Regions from separate parts of the Solibacillus sp. FSL W8-0474 genome, predicted to be linked through region 2. Evidence: predicted binding sites of a transcription regulator. Region 2 holds the regulator's gene; the other holds the start of a gene.

Region 1 (4,791 bases), 980 kb from region 2:
TCCAAAAATTTTCTTTCATACTATTTCAAGTCCTCTCAAAATGGGATTTTGCTTTACTCATCCCTTAAGTTAAGCTCATTAATTGAGCATAATAGTCATCAGTTACTTTGAAACTATCGTAAGCCTCAAAAACACTTTTTTATTTTATACTTTTCAAACGTTTCCTTCTACAATATTGCCTATATATCTAAAGATTAAGGACAACATTTCACGTTTAAAACACTATCCACCTATTCTAATCTTCTCATTCAACCTCTTTAGCGTTCCTAAAATACTCATAGCAGCTAAATAGCTCGTTTTTGGATTTTCCGGCAATGGATTATTTTTAATCGTAAATGTTGCTTCCCCAAACTCTCCCGTTATTTCAACATGATGAATGTTTTTTTCAATATGTGGATCCGCAATTAAAGTTACCTTAGTATTTTCCATACCAATCCCGGCCAGTGCAAGGACAATGGAAACATTCATATTTTTAGGAAATCGCTCGATTGCTTCTGCTGCTTTCCCTTCGAATACGACTTGAGCTTCCTCAATTTCCTCAGTAATTAACGAACTTGCTGGCTTACGAGTAGTGAGTGAAACATAAGTAACTTTACCGAGGGCATGTGCATTTTGTAAAATGTCCAAGCCCCCAATTGCTCCTGAAGGTAAATGAATATCATTATTATACTTGTGTGCAAGATGACTGACTTTGGTTACTAGTTCCATATCTGCAAATGCACCGACGCTGATTACCACAACATCTTTTTGAGTTATAATGTCTGGTACTAGATCTTTCACAGCATTTATATTCGCCGCTTCTACTACAACGTCAATACCCGAACTTAGAAAATCAGTGAGATCCGTAAATAATTCAACCTCGAATTGCGATGCAACTGTTTCGTACTTTCTCTTATCCTTTACGAATACACTTTTAATTCGTAAATCATTATGGTCCTTTTGGTTAATTTCATTTAATAAAAAATGAGCGATTGCACCCGCCCCAACTATACCAATATTCATTTCAAATCTCCTTATTTGCTTTTATTATTCTTACTTTCCACCATAACATATCTTCGTCCTACTTCATCCTTACAATTAGTTTCCTTTAAAATCTCCATTACTTTAGGTAGTATTAGTTTATAGTGAAAATAATAGGAGGGATAGGAATGGAACTGACAGTATATCTTGCAGGACAGATTCATGACAATTGGCGGGAAGAAGTTGCACAAAAGGCAAAGGAAAATAATCTCCCACTACGCTTCGTAGCTCCACAAACAAACCATGATCGTTCTGATAATATTGGAGAAGAAATTTTAGGGGAGCAGCCTTCTAACTTCCATAAAGATAATGCAGCATCGGATATTAATAATTTCAGAACACAAGTATTAATGCAAAAAGCTGATATCGTCATTGCCTTATTCGGCGAAAAGTATAAACAGTGGAATACCGCAATGGATGCAAGTACGGCTATTGCTATGAACAAGCCAACTATTATTATTCGACCAGAGTCATTGATTCACCCTTTAAAGGAACTTTCCAATAAAGCAAATGTAACCGTAGAAACTGTTGACCAAGCAATAGATGTAATTCGTTATATTTTTGATTGATGGAAAGTATTTGGGATTCATCCATTTAGTTTTGAATGCGCAAAAAGAGAGATTGCAGGTTGCAACCTCTCTTTTTAAAATGGAACAAAAAATTAAATACGCTTTAATGCACCATTTGGATTTGGTAACTCTTGAGCTGATATTTTGTTGATTTTGCAGAAGTAATCAAAAAATTGTTGTGCCAGCTCTTGTTCCTGTGGATCAGTTTTAAGCGATACTATGTCGCGTAAAATTTGTGCCATCCAAAGGTTATTAAAGTAACGGTGTTTACCTGTATTCCAAGTCATTTTATGAGTAAACTTTTCATTTACATAGTAATTCCAGAAGAGCATATTATTCGCTTCCTCTTCTGTAAGTTTTAATCTGAACTTTGAATGGGCAGGAATATTACCATCTTGGCTAAGCTTTCCGATAAAATCTTCCTTCACCATGTAAACACCTAAAATACGTCTTTCTTTTTCTGACGAGTCAGGATCTACTGCAGTTAATAAGACTGCACTATTTTCAAACAATCGTATTGGTTTGTTTGGTTTCCCCTTGTTAACTCCACTTTTAGCAACGCCAGAGAAAACTTTCCACTCTGTAAATGCCGTACTTTGCTCTTCTTCATCACACCAAAAAACCATCTGGGATTCGGGATGAAGTTTATGGTTTTTCATAAGTTTTTCATGTTGTTGGCGAAGATCTTGATTTTTTCGCAAAAGTTTTAATTCTTCTTCCTTTTGCCATTCTTCCTCTCTTCGCTCTAGCTCTCTTTTTTCAATAATTTTTTCAAGTGAACTCGCATCACCTTTATCATGAAGTTTCAGGTGTTTTTCAAATACATCAGGGAAAACAAATTTTTTCTTTTCCGTTTCAAAATGGATTTCAATACTTGAATCATTATGTTTAACAACACTTCCCATACCAAACAGCTTATGGGTAACTTTCTTATTAATTAAATTCATTATTATAGTCCTCCTTCACATTTTTACAGGTAAATTTATTATTAAATTAAATAACTTCTAATAAACCACACACAATTGTTTGAATTTTTACCTTAATTTTGAAAAAGACTATTAAAAAACGTATTCCAAATTCTCTCTGCATTTACAGCAGAATTCGAAATACCACAATTGTAAGTCTATTATAACATTTCTTAAACAAAAATACAATTTATTTGTTGACAACGTATTTTAAGTTAGGTTAAAATAAAATATTTATTTTCTATAAGACTTTTTATTTTTTACAACAAAGCTCTAAAAGCCTTCATTCATCCTGTAATTACTATATAAAGAGACAACCTCTAATTTCTTTCCTCAAACAATATTTGCAACCGTCAAATATCAATTCTTCAGCCATAAAAAGTAATTTATTAATTATCATACACAGTATACCCATTAAATAGTAATATTATTTAGAAAATTGTAATTATAATGCATTTTGCCCTCGATGCAGTAATTTCTATAGACATTAGTCCTACACGTATATATACTTTTATTCGGATAAACTTTCTACTTTTCGGTGTAAAAGTAAATATTTAGTCAAAAGAAAGACGTGAAACAAGTGAATTTTTTTAAAAATCTTACATTAAAAGCGAAGTGGATGATTTATATATCTTTTGCTATCGTTTTAGCAGTCGGCATAACTGTAGTTTTTAGTCAGTGGAACGTGCGTAACATTCTGGAGGAGGAAAATCATCAAACCTCTTCTGATAATGCAAAGAATGCAGTTAATCAAGTATCTTTAGGCTTATTGAATTATGAATCCGCTATTCTACAATTTAGTCAGGTGGTAGAGGCAATCTTAACAAATGAAGAAAAAGATTATACCCAAATTGACAAAATAACAAAAACGCTTCAAGAACAGAATAGTGATTATTTAGCGGTTTATTTCATGGACTTTAAAACTGGCAAGTTACACGTGACACCGGAAATTACATACGATTGGGATGTTCGTGACTCTCAAACATTCGCAAAGTTAAACAGTAATCCGAACCTACAGTGGATGGATATCTATTTGGACACTGGCGTAAATCAATTAATGACTTCGGTTATTGCTCCCATATTTAATAATGGAAAGTTAGTTGGTGCAGTCGGCTTTGATATTGACTTCTCAACGATTGGTTCAATACGAGAAAGTATTGAAGAAGGTACCTCTTCCCAATTGATGATTGTTGATCCAAATGGTCTTATCGTTTCTTCATTTATTGAAGATGGAGACGGAAAAAATATTAATGCTGATAACTCCGGTAAAATTGAGGGGGTTTCGGATTTATTAAATCCTCGTGAATTAGCTACGGAATTTAGCTGGCTTTTAAATGATTCAAATACAAATAATCAAATTGAACAATTTAATTGGGCTGGTGTTGATTATTCGGGTGAAATACAGACAATAGAAAAAAACAATTGGAAGATTGTCTCTGTTATAGATAAAGATAATTTTGCTGAAAAATTAAAGGAGTTTACAATTAACGGTTGGATATCACTTATTATTGGATTAATCATTGGTTGTTTATTCGCTTATTTCATGTCAATTAAACTAATTCAGATTTTTAGTAATTTAAAAAAAGTATTTGAAAGAACAGCAAGTGGTGATTTTATCTCCCGCTTTGAAACGAATTCAAATGATGAAATTGCTGATCTGGCAAACCATTACAATCAAATGCTGGATGGTGTTCATCGTTTAGTCCTTCAAGTAAATGAAAATACTAATGCAATTCGTAATTCATCAAATAGTTTAGCAATTATCGCTCAAGAAAATGAACAAGCATTATATAATGTTTCTACTAGTATTGAAGAAATTGCTATGAGTAGTAGTAAACAGGCTGAAAAAATGCAAGATGGTTCTAATGCTCTCCATGTATTAGCAGAGGGTATTGAGACAATTGAATTACAATCAAAACAAGTGGCAGATGATGCAGCTGAAGCGCTCATTGAAGCAAATACAACTATTCATAAAGTTGATCAGTTAGAAGAAACATATACAAATTTAGAAAGAGCATTCCAGGAAGTAACGGTTGTTGCAAGCAATCTGGATGATAAAACAAAATCAATTTCACAAGTAACAAAATTAATTGCTCAAATTACAGAACAAACAAATTTACTTGCACTAAATGCATCTATTGAAGCTGCTAGAGCAGGCGAACACGGTAAGGGGTTTGCTGTTGTGGCTGATGAGGTAAGAAAATTAGCCGAGAATTCAAAAGCAGCAACTACAAATA
Region 2 (4,791 bases):
GATTGCAAGTGGAGAAGAGCTGAAAATGTCTGCTGGCTGGCATTGTTATTGCTGGCTCCTCGGTAATAGAAAAGATGAGGAGTTCTCAGTTCAGAAAATGAAGGAAATGCTTGAACAGGTAAAACAAAATATCCACCGAGTACCACCACGTACACAAGTTGCGATGAATAACTTTGTAATGACTGTCGGTATTTCTTTTAAGCCATTACATAATGAGGCGTTGCAAATTGCAGAGGATATTGGTGAGGTAGAAATTAAGCATAAAGGGAAAAAGCCTGGAAAAGTAAACGCGTATGCAGAAATTGTAAAGCAAGTTGAAAAAGGGCGTATCGGATTTAAACGCAAATATGTTCGTTGTTAGTTGTAGAGAGTAATACCTTGTTATTTCACGATATAATTGTATAAACTTAAATTAGAAATTTCAAGGAGGAAATTATATGAAGAAAAGTATTGCGATTGATATGGACCAGGTTTTAGCTGACTTTTATTCTAAGTTACGTATTACTTACAATGAGAATTTTGGCACTTCCTTTACGGACGAGGAATTTTTATTAACTACGCAGCGTGATTTACCACGTGAAGATGCGAAGAAACTATTTGCACTATTAAATGAGCCAGATTATTTCCGTGATTTGGACTTACTGGATGACGATGCAATTGAAGTCATTCAGGAGCTGCAGGAGCATTATGAAATCTTTATAGCTACTGCTGCAATGGATGTACCGGGATCATTCACAGCCAAATATGATTGGCTAATCAAGCATTTTCCATTCATCAAAACACAAAATATTGTATTTTGCGGAAATAAAGCAGTTATACATACCGATTATTTAATTGACGACAGTCCAAGACAACTTGCGGCATTTAAAGGAACAGGACTATTGTATTCAATGCCATACAATCGGGCAGAAGAAGGATATACACGCGTCCATAATTGGAAAGAAATTAAGGAATATTTTATAAAACAACTTGAAATTGTATAGTCAAACAGGGTCTGCATTTAGCAGCCCCTTTATTTGTAAATTTTTGTAGTCATTTAAGGCGATATAATAGTATAATTTAAAATATTTGAATTATTTTTTAACTTTAAGGGGATAGAAAATGAAGCCGATTATTGGATTAACGATGTATGACTTTGACAAGAAAATGGATATTAATAATGTCTATTTAACATCAATTGAACAAGCAGGGGGAATTCCGATTTGTATTCCGAATGCGACGAAAGGCAATGTTGAGGCTTTATTGGATATTGTTGATGGTATTGTATTAATTGGTGGTGCGGATATCGATCCGTTATTATTTAATGAAGAGCCGCATCGTAATATCGGGAGTGTAGTACGAAAGCGTGATGACAGTGATCTTTTATTAATGAATGAAGCATTTAAAAGACAAATGCCCATTCTAGGTATTTGCCGAGGACAGCAGATTTTGAATGTAGCCTTTGGAGGTACGATTATTCAGGATATTCCATCACAGGTAGAAAATATAGTCCAACATAAGCAACCATCCAAGCGCGGAGAATTAGCCCACACTGTTGATGTGAAAACACCAAAGTTTAAAGCGATTTTTGGAGAAGAATCATTTCGTGTGAATACTTTCCATCACCAATCAGTAGGGAAATTAGGGAAAGGTCTGATCACATCGGCTGTTGCAAAAGACGGTATAATTGAGGGAATAGAGCACGAATCCCATCCATATTGTGTGGCTGTACAGTGGCACCCTGAAGAGTTGGCACCAAACGGTGATATTTATGCACAACGTTTATTTAGTAGTTTTATAAATGCATGTAAAAAATAAAGGAGGACCCAGTCGATTTCGGCTGGGTTTTTTGTTTGAAAAAGAAAAAGCTTGCCGATTCTATTAGAATGGCAAGCTTTTAATTAATGAATATTTCGATATAGCCCTACTACTTTACCTAAAATTGATACTTGATTAACAATAATCGGCTCCATTGAACTGTTTTCAGGTTGTAGACGGAAATGAGTTTTTTCTTTGTAGAAACGCTTCACAGTCGCCTCATCTTCTTCGGTCATTGCAACAACAATTTCTCCATTGCTTGCAGTAGAAGTTTTCTTGACGATAACGTAATCCCCATTTAATATGCCTGCTTCAATCATTGATTCACCCATTATTTCAAGCATAAATAACTCATCTTCTGATGATCCATATGCATCGGGCAGCGGGAAATATTCTTGGATATCTTCAATAGCTGAAATAGGTAAACCAGCTGTAACTTTACCGATTAATGGTACGTGAATTACACCTTGCTTAGCTATTGGTAGCTCTTCTTGATCTAAAATTTCAATGGCACGCGGTTTAGTAGGGTCGCGACGTATAAGCCCTTTACTTTCTAATCGAGCTAAATGCCCGTGGACAGTTGAACTAGAAGCTAAACCTACTGCCTCTCCAATTTCACGAACTGAAGGCGGATAGCCTTTTGAACGAACTTCCTCTTTTATAAAAGTTAGAATAGCTTCTTGTCGCTTGGAAATTTTTTGTGTCAACTAACTCACCTCTTTATCATGCTATTTTTCTTAGTGTAAGTATAGCAGTATGCGAACACGAATGCAAACATAAGTTCGAAAAAACGGTTGACAAAAACATATGTTCGTATTATTATGGGAACAAACATTCCGAACGTATATTCGAAAAGAGGGGTTTTTATTATGAAAAAAATTAAGTTAAACAGCTTCACATCAATGTTTCTCATGTTTTCTATTCTATTATTGGTATTAATATTCCATAAAGACAATAATATAGAATTATACGAACAAGTATCTATCGAACAAGGAGATACTTTATGGTCGCTTGCAGACCATTATCGTGGTAAAATGGCAACGCATGATTGGATAAACAAAGTGAAAAAAGAAAACGGCCTACGAGATGGAAAAGTTGTTTCAGGACAAATATTGGTTGTACCAGTTGAAAAGGAAGCCCAATATATTGTTCAGTTGAATGAATCATCCGATGTGTCGACAATTAAGGTAGCGAGAGATAATAATGAAAAAAACTAAAGCAGTAATTTATTGCCGAGTCAGTACCGAAAAAAGTGCGCAAGAAACATCGTTGCAGCGCCAGCAAGAGGAACTTACGAAATATGCAAGAGCATTCGGTTTTAAAGAAGTAGAGATTTTTACGGATCAACATAGCGGCTATGACGTGGAACGTGATGGATTACTGGATATGCTCGATTATATGAGGGAAAATAAGATCAAAGCATTATTTGTTCAGGACGAAACTCGTTTAGGGCGAGGGAATGCAAGAATGGCAGTTCTCCATCTATTACAAAAATACGAAGCGACTGTTTATACATTGAATGATGCTGGTCCTGTAGTGTTAAATGAGATGGATACGATGCTGCTTGAAATATTGGCTGTAGTTGAAGAGTATCAGCGACGTATGCACAATGCTAAAATTCGTCGGGGAATGCGTCGAGCAGTAGAAAACGGGTATCAACCCCAAAATAATTTAAAAAACCGTGGGAATATTGAAGGTCGCGAACGAAAGGATGTACCAGTTGAAGAAATTGTTCAGCTCCGTCAAAAAGGCTTAACGTTTGCTGAAATAGCCACTACCATATCAGGCTTGGGTATACCCATTAGTAAAGCAACAGTACATAGACGATATATTGAATATATGGAGCATTTTGAAGATTAAAATTGTCCTTAAGATATCGCAACACAATTACAGGAATTCTATAGCAATTATAAAAATTAACTAAAGTATTACAGAAGAGTCACGTTCATTTGAGCGTGGCTTTTTATTATGATTTATTTAGTTTGTGGAATGATATGAATCAGAAGGTATTAAAGTATTAGGAGGAGAAATTTTGGACGTATTATTAGAACAAATTCGTAAAGATCTGGACTATTTAAATTCACAAGGTAAGCACGTAAAAAAAATTAAAATGAATTCTAAGGTTTTTGAAAGGATGACTAACAAGCTTACTGATGTTGAAGTTAAGAATGATGCGGTTACTGTATTTGGAATTAGTATTGAAGCAGATGACAATACCGAAAAATTTGCATTTATTTTAGATGAGGCGACTAGGACTTAAGTAGAAAGGCTCTGTAGTGAGCATAATATGTATAAAAACATTTAAATTGGTTGAAGGGAAGGGGCCGACACCAACGTGAACAGCGAAATTTATTTTGCGACGAGTAATCGCAGGAGAACCAACGTCTAAGACGACAGACTCAAGTCGTTCCCATGGAAAGTGTTCCCGGATCGGATACCAATTTTTCACGCATCAGAAAAAGCGTTTTTTATAGCGATGATGAATAAATGAGTGAATATAATCTTAAGTTTAATTGCATTCCATAGTAAAATTTATGTCGTGTTTTTAGCTCAAACCTTATTATTTCAATGTTTTTACGCTGTAAGAGTAGTTACTTTCAAAGCGTTTTTACTTGCCCTTCCAGTCTTTTTTTTATACCTTTGTATTATTGGTATGTAGAAAGGTGAGATTAAGATGTTATCAAAAGAAAAATTAGCTCGAATTAATGAGCTTTCAAAATTAGCAAAAGAAGGAAAGTTAACGGAAGAATTAGCAAAGGAACGTACGGCACTGCGCAAGGAATATTTAGACACATTCCGTTCGACTATGCGCGATACGATAGAGCATATGAAAGTTATTGATGAAGAAGGTAATGATGTAACGCCAGAAAAATTAAAACAAATAAAATCGCAAAAAAACTTTCTAAATTAGAATGTTTAATAATATGACACATTTCTTATAAAGTATGACATATTTTAATAAACTCAATTAGAAAAGATTGTTTTCTTAGGGGA

Evidence for each region. The regulator LexA, encoded in region 2, represses DNA repair genes until DNA is damaged. The targets are predictions, from matches to a motif close to CGAACATATGTTCG.
Region 1: NYE67_RS17935 (malate synthase) is a predicted target of LexA. The motif match lies at 2,605-2,618, and genes of this name have one in related genera.

The regions. Positions count from the first base shown of each region.
Region 1 covers NZ_JBBOQJ010000001.1:3,523,715-3,528,505, forward strand. Annotated here, with positions in the region: gene NYE67_RS17920 (tRNA dihydrouridine synthase) at 1-19, opposite strand, end outside; gene nadX (aspartate dehydrogenase) at 223-1,002, opposite strand; gene NYE67_RS17930 (YtoQ family protein) at 1,149-1,589, shown strand; gene NYE67_RS17935 (malate synthase) at 1,682-2,536, opposite strand; gene NYE67_RS17940 (methyl-accepting chemotaxis protein) at 3,135-4,791, shown strand, end outside.
Region 2 covers NZ_JBBOQJ010000001.1:2,548,704-2,553,494, reverse strand. Annotated here, with positions in the region: gene NYE67_RS12890 (DNA alkylation repair protein) at 1-361, shown strand, start outside; gene NYE67_RS12885 (5' nucleotidase, NT5C type) at 438-983, shown strand; gene NYE67_RS12880 (gamma-glutamyl-gamma-aminobutyrate hydrolase family protein) at 1,102-1,797, shown strand; gene lexA (transcriptional repressor LexA) at 1,881-2,504, opposite strand; gene yneA (cell division suppressor protein YneA) at 2,667-3,014, shown strand; gene NYE67_RS12865 (YneB family resolvase-like protein) at 3,001-3,657, shown strand; gene NYE67_RS12860 (lactate dehydrogenase) at 3,830-4,057, shown strand; gene NYE67_RS12855 (DUF896 domain-containing protein) at 4,472-4,708, shown strand.